DNA from 3 places in the Streptomyces sp. NPDC050534 genome. Region 2 is predicted to be linked to each of the others. Evidence: riboswitches for the same ligand, from Rfam matches in the RefSeq annotation. Region 2 holds a riboswitch; each other region holds the start of a gene.
What was found. Region 2 has a riboswitch for cyclic di-AMP ahead of ACIBN2_RS10540 (peptidoglycan DD-metalloendopeptidase family protein). Riboswitches for the same ligand answer to the same signal wherever they lie in the genome.
Positions count from the first base shown of each region.

Region 1 (5,720 bases), on a different contig from region 2:
GCGAGAAGCCGGTGAGCGACGCGGCGACGAAGGCGTCGGCCTCCGAGCAGACGGCGAGCAGGACGGCGAGCCCGGCCAGGAAGAGCACCGACAGCCAGGGCGAGCCGGAGAAGGTGTCGAGGACGGAGCGCGGCACGGCGACGTTGAACGTGGCCGCCGCCATGGCGCCCAGCACCAGGAACCCGCCGGCCTGGAGGAAGTCGTGCCGGAAGCCGAGGCGGAACTCCGTCCAGCGGCTGTGCCCCGGCTGGTGGCCCGTGTGCCGGGCGGTCTGCCGCAGCCACTCCGCACGCCCCAGCCAGAGCCACAGCCAGCCCATCGCGGCGGCCGTGAGGAGGGACGCGAGCAGGCGGGCGGCGACCATGGCGGGGTTGCCGGGGAAGGCGACCGCCGTGGCGGTCAGCACGATCGGGTTGATCGCGGGGGCGGACAGGAGGAAGGCGAAGGCCGCGGCGGGGGTGACGCCGCGCCGGATCAGACTGTTCGCGACCGGCACCGAGGCGCACTCGCAGCCCGGCAGGACGGCTCCCGCGACACCGGCCACCGGTACGGCGAGCGCGGGGCGCCGGGGCAGGATCCGGGTGAACAGGTCGGCCGGCACGAAGGCGTTGATCGCCCCCGACAGGACCGTGCCGAGGAGCAGGAAGGGCAGCGCCTGGACGGTGATGGCCAGGCAGACCGTGCGCCAGGCCGCGACGGCGGGCCGGTTCAGCCAGCCGGCGCCGGTGAGCGCGAGGGCCGCGGCCAGGCCCGCGGCCCCGACGACGGCGATGCCGATGAGCAGGGGTCGTACGGTGGCGCGGCGCTCCGGCGGGCAGGGAGGTGCGACGAGCGCCGTCTCCTCCACCACATCAACCAGCGCATCCGTCTTTTGCATATTTACTCCGGATGTCGGATTTCGTGGCGAAGATAAGCCAGATCCGACTACTTCACGGAGCGCACACGCCGCCGGAGACCGATCGATGAACGGGACCGGGAACGGGTTTGACCCCGCAGGGCCAGCACGATGGCGACGCCTATCGCTATCAGGTGCTCACGGCCGGCCAGGTTGGGCACGGCGACCGATTCCCACACCATGGATCCGCTGGTGAGGGCGAAGAGGACGGGAGCGCGCCGGACGACGGCGACGTAGGTGAACAGGCCCACGACCGCGGCGGACGGCCCGGTGTCCAGCACCCGCCCGATCCCGGGCGGCAGTCCGAGCCCGCCCCACCCGGCCCCGAGCGCGATCATCACGCGCACCATCAGGGTGCCGGCCAGTGTCGTCGCATACGAGACGACGAGCGTCCTGGTCCGGCCGAGGATGAGTTCGGCCAGCGCGAAGGCGAGGAACAGCTGTGTGATGCCCGCCCAGACGGGCAGGTCGAGGGCCGGGACGTACAGGGACACCGGCGTGCGCAGCAGGGCGAGCCACAGCGGCAGGTCGGCGTTGACGCCGCCGAGGATCCGCACCGCCGTCGCACCGGCGGGATGCTGCGCCAGCGCGTGGAAGAAGATCACTCCGAGGGCGGCCACGAACGCCAGCGTCAGTCCGGACAGCCCACGCCGCATGAGCCGGCGTACCGGATCGACCACGATGCCGTGCCACTCGCCGCGCAGCGTGCGCACGGCGAAGGACGCCGACCGCCACAGTGCGGTACGCAGCCGTGCGCGTCCCCGGCGGTCGGCCGGGGCGCCCGACGGCTCGTCGGCGTGCGGTTGGTCGGCACGTACCTCGTCGGTACGCAGCTCGTCCGCGGCGCTGTCCTCGCAGCGCTCCCCCATGCGAAGCAAGACTCCCCCTGAGAGGGTGAAGGTGACCCGTGCGGCACAGGGCCACGCCACCCCACCCGAGGGCTACGCCCGGCGGCGGGGCTTCCTGCGCTTGGCGCCCTTGGAGACGTCGGATTTGCCCCTGGGGTTGCGTGCCGTCGTTTTTGCGCCACTACGCGTGGGCCGGTCACCGGCCTTCGCGCCCGTCTTCGCCTTCGGCTCCGGCGCTTCCGCCTTGCGGCCCCGGGAGCTGTTGACCGTACGGCCGCGGACGATGCCGATGAAGTCCTCGACCATGTCCGTGGTCGCCTCCTCCGGCCATGCCAGGGCGACGCCGGACTGGGGGGCGTCCACGACCGGCCGGTACACGAGGTCCTTGCGGTGGTGCAGGCGCGCCAGCGACTGCGGGACGATCAGGAGGCCGACCCCGGCGGCGACGAGCTCGACGGCGTCCTCCGTGGTGGCGGGGCGCTCGAAGGCGGGCTCGCCCGGCGGCCGGTCCCACTCGAAGACGTCGTCCAGCGGGTGGAAGAGAACCTCCTCCGCGAGGTCGTCCACGGTCACCTCGTCCACGGCCGTGATCAGGTGATCCTTGGGGACCACGACGACCGTCGTCTCGGTGTAGAGGGGGATGGCGCTGAAGTGCGTACGGTCGACCGGCAGCCGTACGAGTGCGGCGTCGGCGCCACCGGCGCGCAGCACCTCGGAGACCTCGGCGGCCGGTACGGCCAGGAGGGTCAGCGGGATCTCGGGCAGTCGCTCGTTCCAGATCCGCGCCCACTTGGCGGGCGTCGCCCCCGGAACGTACGCGAGCCGGAACGTGGGGGATTCCTCCGAGCCTGTCACGCTGCAAGGCTACCGGCCGCGGCCGGTGCCTGATCACCGGCCGTGGTCGGAGCCGCATCACCGGCCGTGGTCGGAGCCCTCGTCGCCGCTCGATACCCTGGACCTCATGAAGCCGCACCAGAGCACCCAGACGATGAAGCCCGCGACCGCGGCGAAGAAGCTGGGTGTGTACCTCGAGGCCACCCCCGCCGAGTTCCGGGAGGGTGACGTCTCGCGGGCCGAGCTCGACCGGTTGCAGGCCGATCCGCCCGAGTGGCTGCGCGAGCTGCGGGCCGACGGCCCGCACCCCCGTCCGGTGGTCGCGGAGAAGCTGGGCGTCTCCATCGCGGGCCTCGCACGCGGCGGCGTCACCGAGGCGCTCACCACCGAGCAGATCGACGCCCTGAAGCAGGAGCAGCCCGAGTGGCTGCAGAAGGAGCGCGCGACGCAGGCCGAGGTCCGCAAGGAGGGCGCGCGGATCAAGAAGCGCAACGCCGAGCGCGCGTCCCGGAGCGAGTCCGGCCGGTCCTGACCCCGCCCGTCCGCGACGGAACGTCGCCTTCCGCACCCGCTGTGTGCACGAAGCACGTATCTGACGGAACGTCACGACGAAGGTCACAAAAGCGTATCGGACATTACGCCCCTCAACCTTCACACGAGCCGCACAAGTTGGCTAGTTTGGCAGTAGGCCGCACGAGTTCCTCCGGCGCCCCGCCGGGACGTGCGGCCTCCGCCGAGTCCGGTGCGCCTTCGCGGCAGCCGGAGCCGGGGACCCGACCGAACGATGGGGTGAATCGGCCCAACCGCCCACCAGGGCAAAGGCCGTAGGGCATACCTTCCGGATCGACGCCCGAACCCGACAGCTAACTCGGTAGGCGGAGTACGGAAGGAGTACGGCACCCATGGCGCCGGAACGATCGTCGCGCCCCGGAGGCCTCGGCCCCGGAATGCGCAACTCCGCTCTCGCGACCGCCGCCCTCACCTCGGTGGCGCTGTTCTCACAGACCGCCGACGCCGCGCCGAAGGCGGCGGACGAGGGCCCCAGCCGCGAGGACGTCCGGCAGCGGGTGAGCAGCCTGTACGACCGGGCCGAGAGCGACACCGGCCTCCACAACATCACCCGGGCCCAGTCGGTGCGCCGGGGCCGCGGCGCCGCGGCGGGCGGTGGCCGGAGTTCGGATCCGGACCTGGACAACATCGCCCGGCAGTGGTTCCAGGGCGCGCGCTCGTCACTGGGCCCGACGGTTCCGGCGACCCTGCCGACCGACCGGATGCCCGCCCAGCGCACCACGTCGCCCCGTCCCGAGAGGCCCGAGAGGCCCGAGCGGCCCGAGCGGCCCGCCGAGTCGCGTGCCGCGGGCGCCGCCCGTGAGCTGGAGGCGCCCGCCCGGCCCGTGCTCGAACTGCCCGCCGCAGAGCCCCGCCGGCGCCCCGTGGCGGAGCTGACGGCCGGTCCGACGGCCGTGCTGCCCGCCGTGCCCGCTCAGCGCCAGGAGACCGCGGCCCAGCCCGGGGCCCAGCCGGAGCCGAGGCAGGTGGTGCTGCGCCGCTCCAAGCAGGCGAACCAGCGCAAGATCGCGGCGGCCAGCGACCTGCTGTACCGGTACACCGCCCGGCAGACGTCCGTGGCCCCGCTGACGGCCGCCCAGCCCCAGGCGCTGCCGACATGGCAGGACCCGGCCGAGCAGATCCACCGTGCGGCCGAAGAGGCGTGGCGGTTGCAGCAGCCGAGCGTCCTGGACACGGGCGTACCGGCCGTGGAGGACTGGCGGATGCGGCAGCCGACCGTGCTCGACACGGGCATCTCCACGGCCAGTGAGACGTGGCGGATGCAGCAGCCCAGCGTCCTCGACACAGGCATCTCCACGGCCAGTGAGACGTGGCGGATGCAGCAGCCCAGCGTCCTCGACACCGGCATCCCTACGTCCGACGAGACGTGGCGGATGCAGCAACCCACCGTCCTCGACACCGGCGTGCCTCTGGCCGATGAGGCGTGGCGAACACGGCTGCAGCAGCCCAGCGTCCTGGACACGGGCGTACCGGCCGTGGAGGACTGGCGGATGCGGCAGCCGACCGTGCTCGACACGGGCATCTCCACGGCCGACGAGGCATGGCGGATGCAACAACCCACCGTCCTGGACACCGGCATCCCGGCCGTCGAAACGCCCGTCGGTACCAAGGCCGACCGGGCCGTCGCCTTCGCCCGCGCGCAGATCGGCAGGCCGTGCCTGTGGGGTGCGGTCGGACCGGAGTCGTACGACAACGCGGGCCTCACCCAGGCCGCGTGGAAGGGCGCCGGGGTCGCGCTGCCGCGGAGCACGTCCGAGCAGGCGCGCACCGGCACGGTGATCCCGCTGGCCGAGAGCCGCCCCGGAGACCTGATCTTCTTCCACGACAACTTCAGCCACGTCGGGCTGTACACCGGCAACGGCATGATGATCCACGCGCCCGGCCCCGGTTCGGTCATCCGCGAGGAGTCCATCCACAACGCCGGGGAGGCGGCCATCCGGATCGCCGTGCGCCCCGCGTAGAACATGCTGCGGGCCGCCGGTCCCCCGCTCCGGCGGCCCGCACGGTGAGAGGATCTGAGATCGTCGCGGTTGCCCGTTGCAGTCTCGGGCAGCGCAGGGTGCCGCCGGTATGGGTACAACTGCGTAGGCGGCGGACGAGTGGAGAGGCACGTGGGACAGGCGCGGGGTTCGGCACACGAGCGGATGCTGTCGGTGGCCGTCGACGCGCTCAACGAACGTGATCCCGGGCGGCTTTGGCCGTTGCTGGCCGGCGCGCTGCCAGGGGTGTGCGGCGGCGAGACACTGATCTACAAGCTCGACGACTGGAACGAGAGCGAGGGCACGGTGGGCATGCCGCCCGCTGTCGCCGCCGCGTTCGACGGGCTCGGGGCCGAGGATCTGGGCCTGCTGCGCGCGGGGTATCCGTTCGCGCGCCACTACGCGGCCGGCCCCGACAGAACGCCCCTCACCGCGCGCCGGGCCGCCGGCGCCGCCTGGTCGGCGAGCCCGACCGCGCGCCTGATCGGTGACGTCCTGGACGCGGGCCATGTGCTGGCGATTCCGCTGCCCCGGACGACGACGCCGATCACGGGGTGCATGGTCTACCGCTCCGGTACGGACTTCACCGACGAC
Region 1 is NZ_JBITHF010000001.1:488,810-494,529, reverse strand. Features, by position in the region: gene ACIBN2_RS02220 (permease) at 1-877, opposite strand, end outside; gene ACIBN2_RS02215 (hypothetical protein) at 925-1,764, opposite strand; gene ACIBN2_RS02210 (LysR family transcriptional regulator substrate-binding protein) at 1,837-2,598, opposite strand; gene ACIBN2_RS02205 (DUF5997 family protein) at 2,705-3,109, shown strand; cyclic di-AMP (ydaO/yuaA leader) riboswitch at 3,299-3,471, shown strand; gene ACIBN2_RS02200 (NlpC/P60 family protein) at 3,480-5,108, shown strand; gene ACIBN2_RS02195 (LuxR C-terminal-related transcriptional regulator) at 5,292-5,720, shown strand, end outside.
Region 1: another riboswitch for cyclic di-AMP. It lies ahead of ACIBN2_RS02200 (NlpC/P60 family protein); the one in region 2 lies ahead of ACIBN2_RS10540 (peptidoglycan DD-metalloendopeptidase family protein).

Region 2 (5,720 bases):
CGAGTCGCCGCTCGACGGACGCGAGGAGTACCCGGTCGAGGGCGGCCCCCGCTTCGTGCGCCCCGCCCTGTCGGTCCGCACCGACGAGCGGCGCGGCACCGAGTGGCACTTCGAGGCCCACGAGAGCGAGCACGGCGGCGACGGCGGGCTGCGGCTGCGCTTCCGCGACGGTGGCCTGACGATCACGCTGCACTACCGGATGCGGCACGACGTCGTAGAACGCTGGGTGAGCCTCGGCAACGAGGGACCCGCCCTGGAGCTGCTGCGCGCCGATGCGGCGACGTGGACGCTGCCCGAGCGTGAGGGCTGGCGGCTGTCCCAGCTGCACGGGCGCTGGGCCGCCGAGTCCCGGTTGGCCGCCTCGCCCCTCACCTACGGCGAGAAGGTCATCGGCAGCCGCCGCGGCCACACCGGGCACCAGCACCTGCCCTGGGTCGCCCTCGACACCGACGCTACCGAGGACCGCGGCGAGGTCTACGGCTGCGCGCTGGGCTGGTCGGGCTCCTGGCGGATCGCCGTGGCGCAGCTGCCGGACGCGCGCGTGCAGATCACCGGCGGCGCCGGATACGACGACTCCGGGCTGCTGCGCCTGGAGGCGGGGGAGTCCTACGAGACACCCGTCTTCGCGGGCCTGTGGAGCGACGGCGGCTTCGGCGGCGCGAGCCGCGCCTGGCACGCCTACCAGCGCGCGTACGTGATCCCGGACGCGGACCAGGACCGGCCGGTCCTGTTCAACTCCTGGGAGGCCACGGAGTTCGACATCTCCGAGGAGCAGCAGTCGGCGCTCGCCCGGCGGGCCGCCGCGATCGGCGTCGAGCTGTTCGTCGTCGACGACGGCTGGTTCGGCAGGCGCACCAGCGACCGGGCCGGACTCGGCGACTGGACCCCCAACCCGGACCGCTTCCCGAAGGGGCTGACGCCCCTCGCGGAGTATGTGCACGCCCTCGGCATGCAGTTCGGCATCTGGGTCGAGCCCGAGATGGTCAACCCGGACAGCGACCTGTACCGCGAGCACCCCGACTGGGTCCAGTTCCAACCGGGACGAAAGCGGACGGAACTCCGTAACCAGCTCGTGCTGAACCTGGCGCGTGAGGACGTCCAGGAGTACCTGTGGCAGCAGCTCGACGCGCTGCTGTCCAGCGCCCCGATCGACTACGTGAAGTGGGACTTCAATCGCTGCTTCACCGACGCGGGCTGGCCCGGCGAGCCCTATCCGCAGCGACTGTGGACCGACCATGTGCACGCCCTGTACGCGCTGTTGGACCGGTTGCGTGCGGCCCACCCCGGTGTCGCCTTCGAGTCGTGCTCGGGCGGCGGCGGCCGCATCGACCTCGGGATCATGAGCCGTACGGACCAGGTGTGGACCTCCGACAACACCGACCCGCTCGACCGGCTCGCCGTCCAGCACGGCTTCAGCCAGCTCCACCCCGCGCGCGTGATGGCCGCCTGGGTCACCGACAGCCCCAACACCCAGCTCAACGGCCGCGTCAGCTCGCTGCGCTTCCGGTTCGTCAGCTCCATGGCCGGCGTGCTCGGGGTCGGCGGCGACCTCACCCGCTGGAGCGAGGAGGAGCTGGCCGAGGCGGGGGAGTGGGTGGCCCTCTACAAGGAGATCCGGCCTCTGGTGCAGCACGGCGACCTCTACCGGCTGCGTCCGCCGGCGGGCGGCCTGAGCGCCGTGCAGTACGTGCACGGGGGTGACGCGGTCGTCCTCGCCTGGCTCCAGGCGCAGAGCTACGGCGAACCCGTGCCCGCGCTGCGCCTGAAGGGCCTCGACCCGGCAGCCTCGTACGAATGCCTCGAAACGGGCGAAATCCACGGAGGCGCCGTACTCCTGCACCACGGACTGCGCACCGGACTGCGGGGCGATCTCGACGCGGCGGTCTTCCGTCTGCGCCGCATGTGAGCGAGTTGTCCGTATTGGGGTATTGGTGTAACTCGCTCCGGAATAAGGGCTCCTGGCGGGAAGGTGCGTGAGGAGCGTCATATCCGTGACCGAACGTGGTCCGTCATGTTCACGTAATTCGCATGCTTCACAAGGGAATTCGACCGGGAAGACGCACCCTTAATCCACGCAGGGTCACCACTGTTTCCCATTAAGGATCAACAGAAACGCTTTCACGGGGAACCGTCACTTGTCCCTTTGCGTCCTCGTCGCTTACGTTCGCCACCGATCCGGACGGACGCCCAATCCTGCCGCCGCCCGGTGCCCGCACAACTCACCCGTGAACGGCAGGAGCGGGGGACCCACAGGTATGACCGCCTGTTCCGGTTCCCGGAACGGCTTGGGGTAAAGCCGCGTCAAACGCGCGGCCGGGCATCTCCAGCCCGCACCCGACAGCTCACCTCGTAGGCGCCGGAGAGGAATTCGTCATGCCCGCGAAGGGTAAGCACCGCCGTCCGAAGTCCCTGCGCTTCACCCGCACCATCGCCGTCGCCGGTACCGGTGGCGCCGCACTCGCGCTCCCGCTGATGGGTGCCACCGGCGCCCACGCCGCCACCGCGGACTCCGTTTCCCAGTCGGTTTCGCAAAAGGCCGTCCAGTCCCTTCCGGGTGCCGAGAAGAAGGCCACCGAGAAGAAGAGTGCCGGGAATCACAACGGCGTTCGGACCTATGCGGTACGAGCCGGCGACTATCTCTCGAAGATCGCCAATGAGCAGCACGTGGCCGGTGGCTGGAAGAAGGTCTACTCGGACAACCGCCAGGCCGTCGGCGACGACCCGTCGCTGATCCACCCGGGCCTGAAGCTCACGCTCGGCAAGAAGGCCGCGCCGGACGCCACCAAGTCCTCGGCCGCCCCGAAGGCCTCGGCCAAGAAGTCGGCCGTCAAGAAGTCGACGGTGAAGAAGTCGACGGTGAAGAAGACCACCGCTACGCAGGCTTCCGAGACCACCGGCAGCGGCTTCACCCTCCCGGTGAACAGCTCCTCCATCGGCACCGGCTACAAGGTGGCCGGCAGCATGTGGTCCAGCGGCTACCACACCGGCGTCGACTTCGTCGTCCCGACCGGCACCACCGTCAAGGCGGTCGGCACGGGCACGGTCGTCTCCGCCGGCTGGGGCGGCGCGTACGGCAACCAGGTCGTCGTCAGGCTCGCCGACGGCTACTACGCCCAGTACGGCCACCTGTCGCAGATATCCGTCTCGGCCGGCCAGGCCGTCACGGCGGGCCAGCAGCTCGGCCTCTCCGGCGCCACCGGCAACGTGACCGGCCCGCACCTGCACTTCGAGATCCGCACCACGCCGAACTACGGCTCCGACGTGGACCCGGTCTCCTACCTCCGCTCGAAGGGCGTCACCGTCGGCTGAACCCCCTCGCGCCAACCTGCCTGACACGCCACCGAAGGCCGGACCCTCGATCCCCGGGTCCGGCCTTCGGTATGTCCACGCACAAGTACGGCAGTTGAGACGGCAACAGCGCCGGACAGGTGGTTATTCCGAGCTTGGCGAACACTTTAGAAGTGTCTTATCTCACCGCCCGTCAACCCCTTCTGACGCTTTCTTACGGTCGCGTAGGTCACATTCCAAGGTGGATCATCGGTCGATGTGGCAGACGATTCGAAGAGTGACAGCAGAGCAGTGATCGGGTCGTACGTTGCGGTGGGGGACAGCTTCACCGAGGGCGTCGGCGACCCCGGCCCCGACGGGGCGTTCGTCGGCTGGGCCGACCGTTTCGCGGTGCTCCTTGCGGACCGCCGACCCGAGGGCGACTTCGGCTACACGAACCTGGCGGTGCGCGGGAAGCTGCTCGACCAGATCGTGGCGGACCAGGTGCCCCAGGCGATCGCCCTGAAGCCGGACCTGGTCTCCTTCTGCGCGGGCGGCAACGACATCATCCGGCCAGGCACCGACCCCGACGAGGTCGCCGAGCGCTTCGAGCGGGCCGTCGTCCGGCTCACCGAGGTCGCAGGAACCGTCATGGTGACGACCGGGTTCGACACCCGGGGCGTCCCCGTGCTCAAGCACCTGCGCGGCAAGATCGCCACCTACAACGGCCATGTCCGGGCCATCGCGGACCGCTACGGCTGTCCGGTGCTCGACCTGTGGTCCCTGAAGACCGTGCAGGACCGCCGGGCCTGGGACGGCGACCGGCTCCACCTCTCGGCCGAGGGGCACACGCGCGTGGCGCTGCGCGCCGGGCAGGTCCTCGGTCTTCCGGTCCCGGCCGACCCGGACCAGCCCTGGCCGCCGCTCCCGCACCGCGGCACCCTCGAGATCCGGCGGGACGACGTGCACTGGGCGCGCGAGTACCTGGTGCCCTGGATCGGCCGCCGGCTGCGCGGCGAGTCCTCCGGGGACCACGTCACCGCCAAGGGCACGCTGTCGCCGGACGACATCAAGATGCGGATCTCCAAGGTGGCTTGAGACCGCCCGGGTCCCGCACGAAGCACGGTGTGAGCCCCCGCCCCGAGCGGGGGCTCAGCGCTCGGACGCGGTCAACGCCTTGCGCTCCAGGCCCAGTTCGCGCGCCAGGGCATCGTCCACCCACTCCTGCGCCCGCGTGCGGGAGACCGCACCGGCGTACGACGTCATCTGCACGGCCAGCCCGTCGAGCAGGGCCGTCAGGCGCAGAGCCGCGCCGTGCGGGTCCGGGCAGCGGAACTCGCCCGCGGCGACGCCCTCGGCGATCACCTCGGCAAGCGCGGCCTTCCACTGCTTGTCGAGATCGCGCGTGACGTCCTGCAGTGCGGTCTCGCGCAGCGCCGCCGCCCAGCCCTCGATCCACAGCCGCCAGCCCTTGGCCTGGCCCGTCGGCGCGTACCAGCGCACCGCCGAGCGCAGCCGCCGCAGCGCCGTGGTCCGGCGGCCGAGCAGTTTGCGCAGCTGGGCGAGGTCGTCCTCGGCCGCGAACGTGAACGCGGCGGCGACCAGCTTCTCCTTCGTCGAGAAGTGGTACAGCACCAGCGCGTTGCTGACGCCGAGTGCGGAGGCCACGTCGGCGATCCTGACCGCCGCCACGCCCCGCGCCTCGATCTGCTCGATGGCTGCCCGCAGCAGCTCCTCACGCCGCTCGGCCACGCTCAACCGCACTCTCGCCACGCGGTCACCCTATTCCGTTACCGCGTGCGGCGCCGGGCCTGACCGTCACTTGGCGAGTTCGACCGGGTACAGATCGGTCCGTGCGACCGCCGCGTCGCGCTCGGCGGCCAGTGCGGTGCGCCGCGCGTCGGCCATGTAGCCGTCGTAGCCGGCCTGCGAGGCGAACTCGATGAGCTGGATCTCGTCCGGCCGGCCGTCGGCCCCGTCGGCCCGGGCGCGCCGCACCAGCCGGCCGTCGTGGTCGCCCAGCAGGGCCAGCACCTTGTCCTCGTAGGCGGCCAGCGCCTCGGCGGCACCCGGCCGCGCCCACAGTAGAACGCACAGTTGAACGGTCATGACCCCCGACCCTAGCGACGCCGGACGCCATCGCCCCCGACAACCTCGTGGAGGCCGGTGCGGTCAGTCCGGGAACTGGTAGTCGAGACGGATGCGGCCGGTCTCGTCCAGGACGAGGAAGTCCCGGCCGCCTCCGGTCACTTGGCCCTCCTCACGGTGAAAGGCCTCCCAGCGGAACGTGATCACGTCCCGCAGCTGACGGGCCTCCTCCTGGACGCGGAAGACATAGGTGCCGGGTGCCACGAACTCCTCGTACGCACGCGTCACGCGCGCGTGCAGCTCGTCGTGGCCCCTGGCCTCCAGGGCGGCGCTGGTGAAGCCGAGACCCACCGCCTGCTCGTGCA
Region 2 is NZ_JBITHF010000002.1:1,059,382-1,065,101, forward strand. Features, by position in the region: gene ACIBN2_RS10535 (alpha-galactosidase) at 1-1,906, shown strand, start outside; cyclic di-AMP (ydaO/yuaA leader) riboswitch at 2,211-2,369, shown strand; gene ACIBN2_RS10540 (peptidoglycan DD-metalloendopeptidase family protein) at 2,374-3,309, shown strand; gene ACIBN2_RS10545 (SGNH/GDSL hydrolase family protein) at 3,580-4,365, shown strand; gene ACIBN2_RS10550 (TetR/AcrR family transcriptional regulator) at 4,420-5,040, opposite strand; gene ACIBN2_RS10555 (hypothetical protein) at 5,086-5,376, opposite strand; gene ACIBN2_RS10560 (hypothetical protein) at 5,440-5,720, opposite strand, start outside.

Region 3 (5,720 bases), 940 kb from region 2:
CGTACATGACCATGGGTCACACGGCCACAGACCAGGCAGGCTCCGGGGGCCTGACAGCGACTGAGCACCGCCTGGCCAACGGCCTGCGCGTGGTGCTCTCCGAGGACCACCTGACCCCGGTCGCGGCGGTGTGCCTCTGGTACGACGTCGGCTCCCGGCACGAAGTCAAGGGACGTACCGGCCTGGCTCACCTTTTCGAGCACCTGATGTTCCAGGGCTCGGGCCAGGTGAAGGGCAACGGCCACTTCGAGCTGGTGCAGGGTGCGGGCGGTTCGCTCAACGGCACCACCAGTTTCGAGCGCACCAACTACTTCGAGACCATGCCCACCCACCAGCTGGAGCTCGCCCTCTGGCTGGAGGCCGACCGCATGGGCTCCCTGCTCGCCGCCCTGGACGACGAGTCCATGGAGAACCAGCGGGACGTCGTCAAGAACGAGCGCCGGCAGCGCTACGACAACGTGCCGTACGGCACGGCGTTCGAGAAGCTCACCGCGCTCACCTACCCCGAGGGCCACCCCTACCACCACACTCCCATCGGTTCGATGGCCGACCTGGACGCGGCGACGCTGGAGGACGCGCGCGCGTTCTTCCGCACGTACTACGCGCCGGGCAACGCGGTCCTGTCGATCGTCGGCGACATCGACCCCGAGCAGACGCTCGCCTGGGTCGAGAAGTACTTCGGCTCCATCGCCTCGCACGACGGCAAGCCCGCCCCCCAGGACGGTTCGCTGCCCGACGTCATCGGGGAGCAACTGCGCGAGGTCGTCGAGGAGGAGGTCCCGGCGCGCGCCCTGATGGCCGCCTACCGGCTCCCGCACGACGGCACGCGCGCGTGCGACGCGGCTGACCTGGCGCTCACCGTCCTCGGCGGCGGCGAGTCCTCCCGCCTCTACAACCGGCTCGTACGGCGCGACCGTACGGCCGTCGCGGCCGGGTTCGGCCTGCTGCGCCTCGCCGGAGCCCCCTCGCTGGGCTGGCTGGACGTGAAGACCTCCGGTGACGTCGAGGTGCCGGTCATCGAAACCGCCATCGACGAGGAGCTCGCCCGGTTCGCCGAGGAGGGTCCGACGGCCGAGGAAATGGAGCGCGCCCAGGCGCAGTTGGAGCGCGAGTGGCTGGACCGGCTCGGCACGGTCGCGGGCCGCGCCGACGAACTGTGCCGGTTCGCCGTCCTGTTCGGCGACCCGCAGCTCGCCCTCACCGCCGTGCAGCGCGTCCTGGAGGTGACGCCCGAGGAGGTCCAGGAGGTCGCCAAGGCCCGCCTGCGCCCCGACAACCGCGCGGTGCTCGTCTACGAGCCCGTCTCGGCAGAGTCCGCCGAGGACGCGAATCCCCCGGAAGACCCCGAGGCCGAGGCCACGGTCGAAGCCGGCGACGACAACGAGGAGGCGGCCAAGTGACCGAGCTCGCCACGATGGAGTTCCACCCGCAGCCCCAGGCGGGCGAGGCCAGGCCCTGGGCGTTCCCGGCCCCGGAGCGCGGCACGCTCGCCAACGGCATGACCGTCCTGCGCTGCCACCGCCCCGGCCAGCAGGTCGTCGCCGTGGAGGTGTCCCTGGACGCGCCCCTGGAGGCCGAGCCGGCCGCCGTCGAGGGCGTCGCCACGATCATGGCGCGGGCCTTCTCGGAGGGCACCGACAAGCACTCCGCCGAGGAGTTCGCCGCCGAGCTGGAGCGCTGCGGCGCCACCCTGGACGCGCATGCCGACCACCCGGGCGTGCGTCTGAGCCTCGAGGTCCCGGCCTCCCGCCTGGCCAAGGCGCTCGGTCTGCTGTCCGACGCCCTGAGGGCGCCCGCGTTCGCCGACAGCGAGGTGGAGCGGCTGGTCCGCAACCGCCTGGACGAGATCCCGCACGAGCTGGCCAACCCCTCCCGCCGTGCCGCCAAGGAGCTCTCCAAGGAGCTGTTCCCGGCGGCCTCGCGCATGTCGCGCCCGCGCCAGGGCACCGAGGACACGGTCGAGAAGATCGACGCCGCGGCCGTACGCGCCTTCTACGACCGCCATGTCCGGCCCGCCACAGCGACCGCCGTGGTGGTCGGTGACCTCACCGGCATCGACCTGGACGCCCTGCTCGGCGACACCCTGGGCGCCTGGACGGGCTCCTCGGGCGAGCCCCGTCCGGTGCCGCCGGTGACCGCCGACGACACCGGGCGCGTGGTCATCGTGGACCGCCCCGGGGCCGTCCAGACGCAGCTGCTCATCGGCCGCGTCGGCTCCGACCGGCACGACCGCGTCTGGCCCGCGCAGGTGCTCGGCACGTACTGCCTGGGCGGCACCCTCACCTCCCGCCTGGACCGCGTCCTGCGCGAGGAGAAGGGCTACACCTACGGCGTGCGCGCGTTCGGCCAGGTCCTCAGGTCCGCCCCGGACGGCACCGGTGCCGCGATGCTCGCCATCAGCGGCTCCGTCGACACGCCCAACACGGGCCCGGCGCTGCAGGATCTGTGGACGGTGCTGCGCACGCTGGCCGAGGGCGGCCTGACGGACGCCGAGCGCGACGTCGCCGTGCAGAACCTCGTCGGGGTGGCGCCGCTCAAGTACGAGACCGCGGCGGCCGTGGCGAGCACGCTGGCCGACCAGGTCGAGCAGCACCTGCCGGACGACTACCAGGCGACGCTGTATCAGCAGCTCGCCGCCACCGGCACCGTGGAGGCCACCGCGGCCGCCGTGAACGCCTTCCCGGTGGACCGCCTGGTGACGGTCCTCGTCGGTGACGCGGCCCAGATCAAGGAGCCCGTCGAGGCCCTGGGCATCGGTGAAGTCACCGTGGTGTCCGCCGAGTAGGGACACGCGCGCGTGGGGGCCCTGGTGACCGATGCGTCACCAGGGCCCTTGTATGTCCGAATTGAGGAAGAGTTGCCTGTCTGCCCTGTGGGATGCGCTACAAAAGCCCGGATCCGTTTGGGAATTGAAGACCGCTCTGCCTAGCGTCGTCCGGGCTGTTCGTCAGGCAGTGCGCCGCGCCCGCGGCACCGGACAGTCATCGCCGAGTCCCCGTACGGCGCGAGCCAGGGGAGCCGGGGACCCATCGCAGTCCCTGGGGTGAATCGGACGCCCGCGCGCGAGCGAGGGGGTCCGTAGGAGACCTTCCTGCTCCGAACCCGTCAGCTAACCCGGTAGGCGAGAGGGAAGGAAAGGACAAGCCAGTTCATGGCGTTCATCTGCGCCACCGGGAAGCACCGTCGTCCCAGCAGGATCAAGCGCGGCACCGTCCGGGCGGCCGGCGTCGCGGCCCTCGCCACCACCGGCATCGTCGGCGGCCTCGCCGCCCCCTCGTTCGCCGCGGAGAACTCTGCCGAGAACTCCGTCGAGCAGACCGGCCTCAACCCCGTCATCACCATCGGCAACACGATCGCCGACAAGATCGACGCCCAGGCCGAGGCCCAGAAGAACGCCGCCGAGGAGGCCGCCCGCCAGAAGGCCGCCCAGGAGGCCGCGCGTCTGAAGGCGGCCGCGAAGGCCAAGGCGGAGCGTGAGGCCAAGGAGCGCGCCGCCCGTGCCGCCGAGCGCAGGCGCCTGAACAGCTTCGTCGCCCCGATATCGAACTCGTACGTCTCGACGGGCTACAAGACCGGCGGCTCCCTGTGGTCCTCCGGCAGCCACACGGGTATCGACTTCCACGCCGCGAGCGGCACGTCCGTGCACGCCGTCGGCGCCGGCACCGTCGTCCAGACCGGCTGGGGCGGCGCCTACGGCAACCAGATCGTCATCAAGATGCACGACGGCACGTACACCCAGTACGGCCACCTGTCGTCCATCGGTGTCTCGGTGGGCCAGTCGGTCACCCCGGGGCAGCAGATAGGTCTCTCCGGTTCGACCGGCAACACCACCGGACCGCACCTGCACTTCGAGGCCCGTACGACGCCCGAGTACGGCTCGGACATCGACCCCGTCGCCTACCTGCGCTCGCACGGCGTCAGCGTCTGACGAACCACCGCGCGATCTCCTTCAGGCCCCGGCTCCCGAGCCGGGGCCTTTCGGTGTTTCACCGGCCCGGTGTCCAAAAAATATCCATGGATTCCGGCCCGCCGTCGGAAATTCCCGCCCGGTGCAATAGAGTCACCGGAACACACGCCCATCATTGGCGTTTCGCGGGGATTAAGTCGGAGGTCGGTCATGCGTATTCCGGCGCACTCGGTGTGCACGGCGATCCGGGACGACATCGTCGCGGGTGTCTACGAGCGCGGCAGCCGGCTCACCGAGGAACTCCTCGCCCGCCGCTACGGCGTCTCGCGCGTCCCCGTGCGTGAGGCGCTGCGCACCCTGGAGGCGGAAGGCTTCGTGGTGACCCGGCGGCACGCGGGCGCGTGCGTGGCGGAGCCGAACGAGCAGGAGGCCGCCGACCTGCTGGAGATGCGCGTGCTCCTGGAGCCGCTCGCCGCCTCCCGTGCGGCCCAGCGGCGCACGGAGGCCCACCTCAAGGTCCTGCGCGGCCTGGTCAGGCTCGGGCAGGAGCGCGCCAGGCGCGGCAACAGCGACGATCTGCGCTCCCTGGAGAGCTGGTTCCACGAGACGCTCGCCCAGGCCTCCGGCAGTCCCGCGCTGACCTCGATGCTGACCCAGCTGCGGCACAAGATCGCCTGGATGTACGCCGTGGAGACGCCCGCCAGCCCCGTGGAGTCCTGGGCGGAGCACGGCGCGATCGTCGACGCCGTGGCCCGCGGCGACAGCGAGCGCGCGCGTGCGGTCACGACCCTGCACACCGAGCGCTCCGGCGCGGCGCACCGGTTGCGGTTCGCCCTCGGCGGCGACCGCGCCGACCGTGTGAGGACCTCGCAACATGCCGTAAACGTGACGGGCCTACGGCATTAACATGCGCGCCGTATACAACGAGGGTGGAATTGGGCGGGGGGTCATTTCTGCTGCCCGCGACCGGAAATTCCGATGACGTCGACCGGAATTTCTTCCGTTCCGTCGGGAGAAATGCGAAGGGCTCGCCCGTAATTCGGACGAGCCCTTCTGTGGTGCCCTGATCAGACGGTCTCGGGGAGTTCCTCGAGACCCTCGGAGACCAGCTTGGCCAGCCGGTCGAGGGCCGCGTCGGCGCCCTCGGCGTCGGAGGCGAGGACGATCTCCTCGCCACCCTGGGCGCCCAGGCCCAGGACGGCCAGCATGGAGGCCGCGTTGACGGGGTTGCCGTCGGCCTTGGCGATCGTCACCGGGATACCTGCGGCCGTGGCGGCCCGGACGAAGATGGAAGCGGGGCGGGCGTGGAGGCCCTCGGCCCAGCCGACGTTGACGCGGCGCTCAGCCATGTGATGCTGCCCTTCGGTGTTCAGGGTTGTCTAGACCAGTTTCCCACAACGTGAAGCATGCCCGGAGCGGTCCTTCGTCCCGTCCGGAGGTGCGTCGTCGGACCGCGGCCTCGGCCCGACTTGCGTCCCTGTTCTGTTCTCGGCGACTGCCGTCCTCACCACAGACTGCCTCGCGCCGTTGTCGGACGCGAGCCGTACTCTGGGGCCCATGCAGACCTCGTCGGACCGGCACGAGTACCCCGCCCACTGGGAAGCCGACGTGGTGCTGCGCGACGGCGGCACCGCGCGCATCCGCCCCATCACCGTTGATGACGCCGAGCGCCTGGTCAGCTTCTACGAGCAGGTTTCGGACGAGTCGAAGTACTACCGCTTCTTCGCGCCGTACCCTCGCCTGTCCGCCAAGGACGTCCACCGCTTCACGCACCACGACTTTGTGGACCGGGTGGGACTCGCGGCCACGATCG
Region 3 is NZ_JBITHF010000002.1:119,450-125,169, forward strand. Features, by position in the region: gene ACIBN2_RS06130 (M16 family metallopeptidase) at 6-1,400, shown strand; gene ACIBN2_RS06135 (M16 family metallopeptidase) at 1,397-2,785, shown strand; cyclic di-AMP (ydaO/yuaA leader) riboswitch at 2,976-3,139, shown strand; gene ACIBN2_RS06140 (M23 family metallopeptidase) at 3,152-3,928, shown strand; gene ACIBN2_RS06145 (GntR family transcriptional regulator) at 4,118-4,813, shown strand; gene ACIBN2_RS06150 (HPr family phosphocarrier protein) at 4,975-5,256, opposite strand; gene ACIBN2_RS06155 (GNAT family N-acetyltransferase) at 5,465-5,720, shown strand, end outside.
Region 3: another riboswitch for cyclic di-AMP. It lies ahead of ACIBN2_RS06140 (M23 family metallopeptidase); the one in region 2 lies ahead of ACIBN2_RS10540 (peptidoglycan DD-metalloendopeptidase family protein).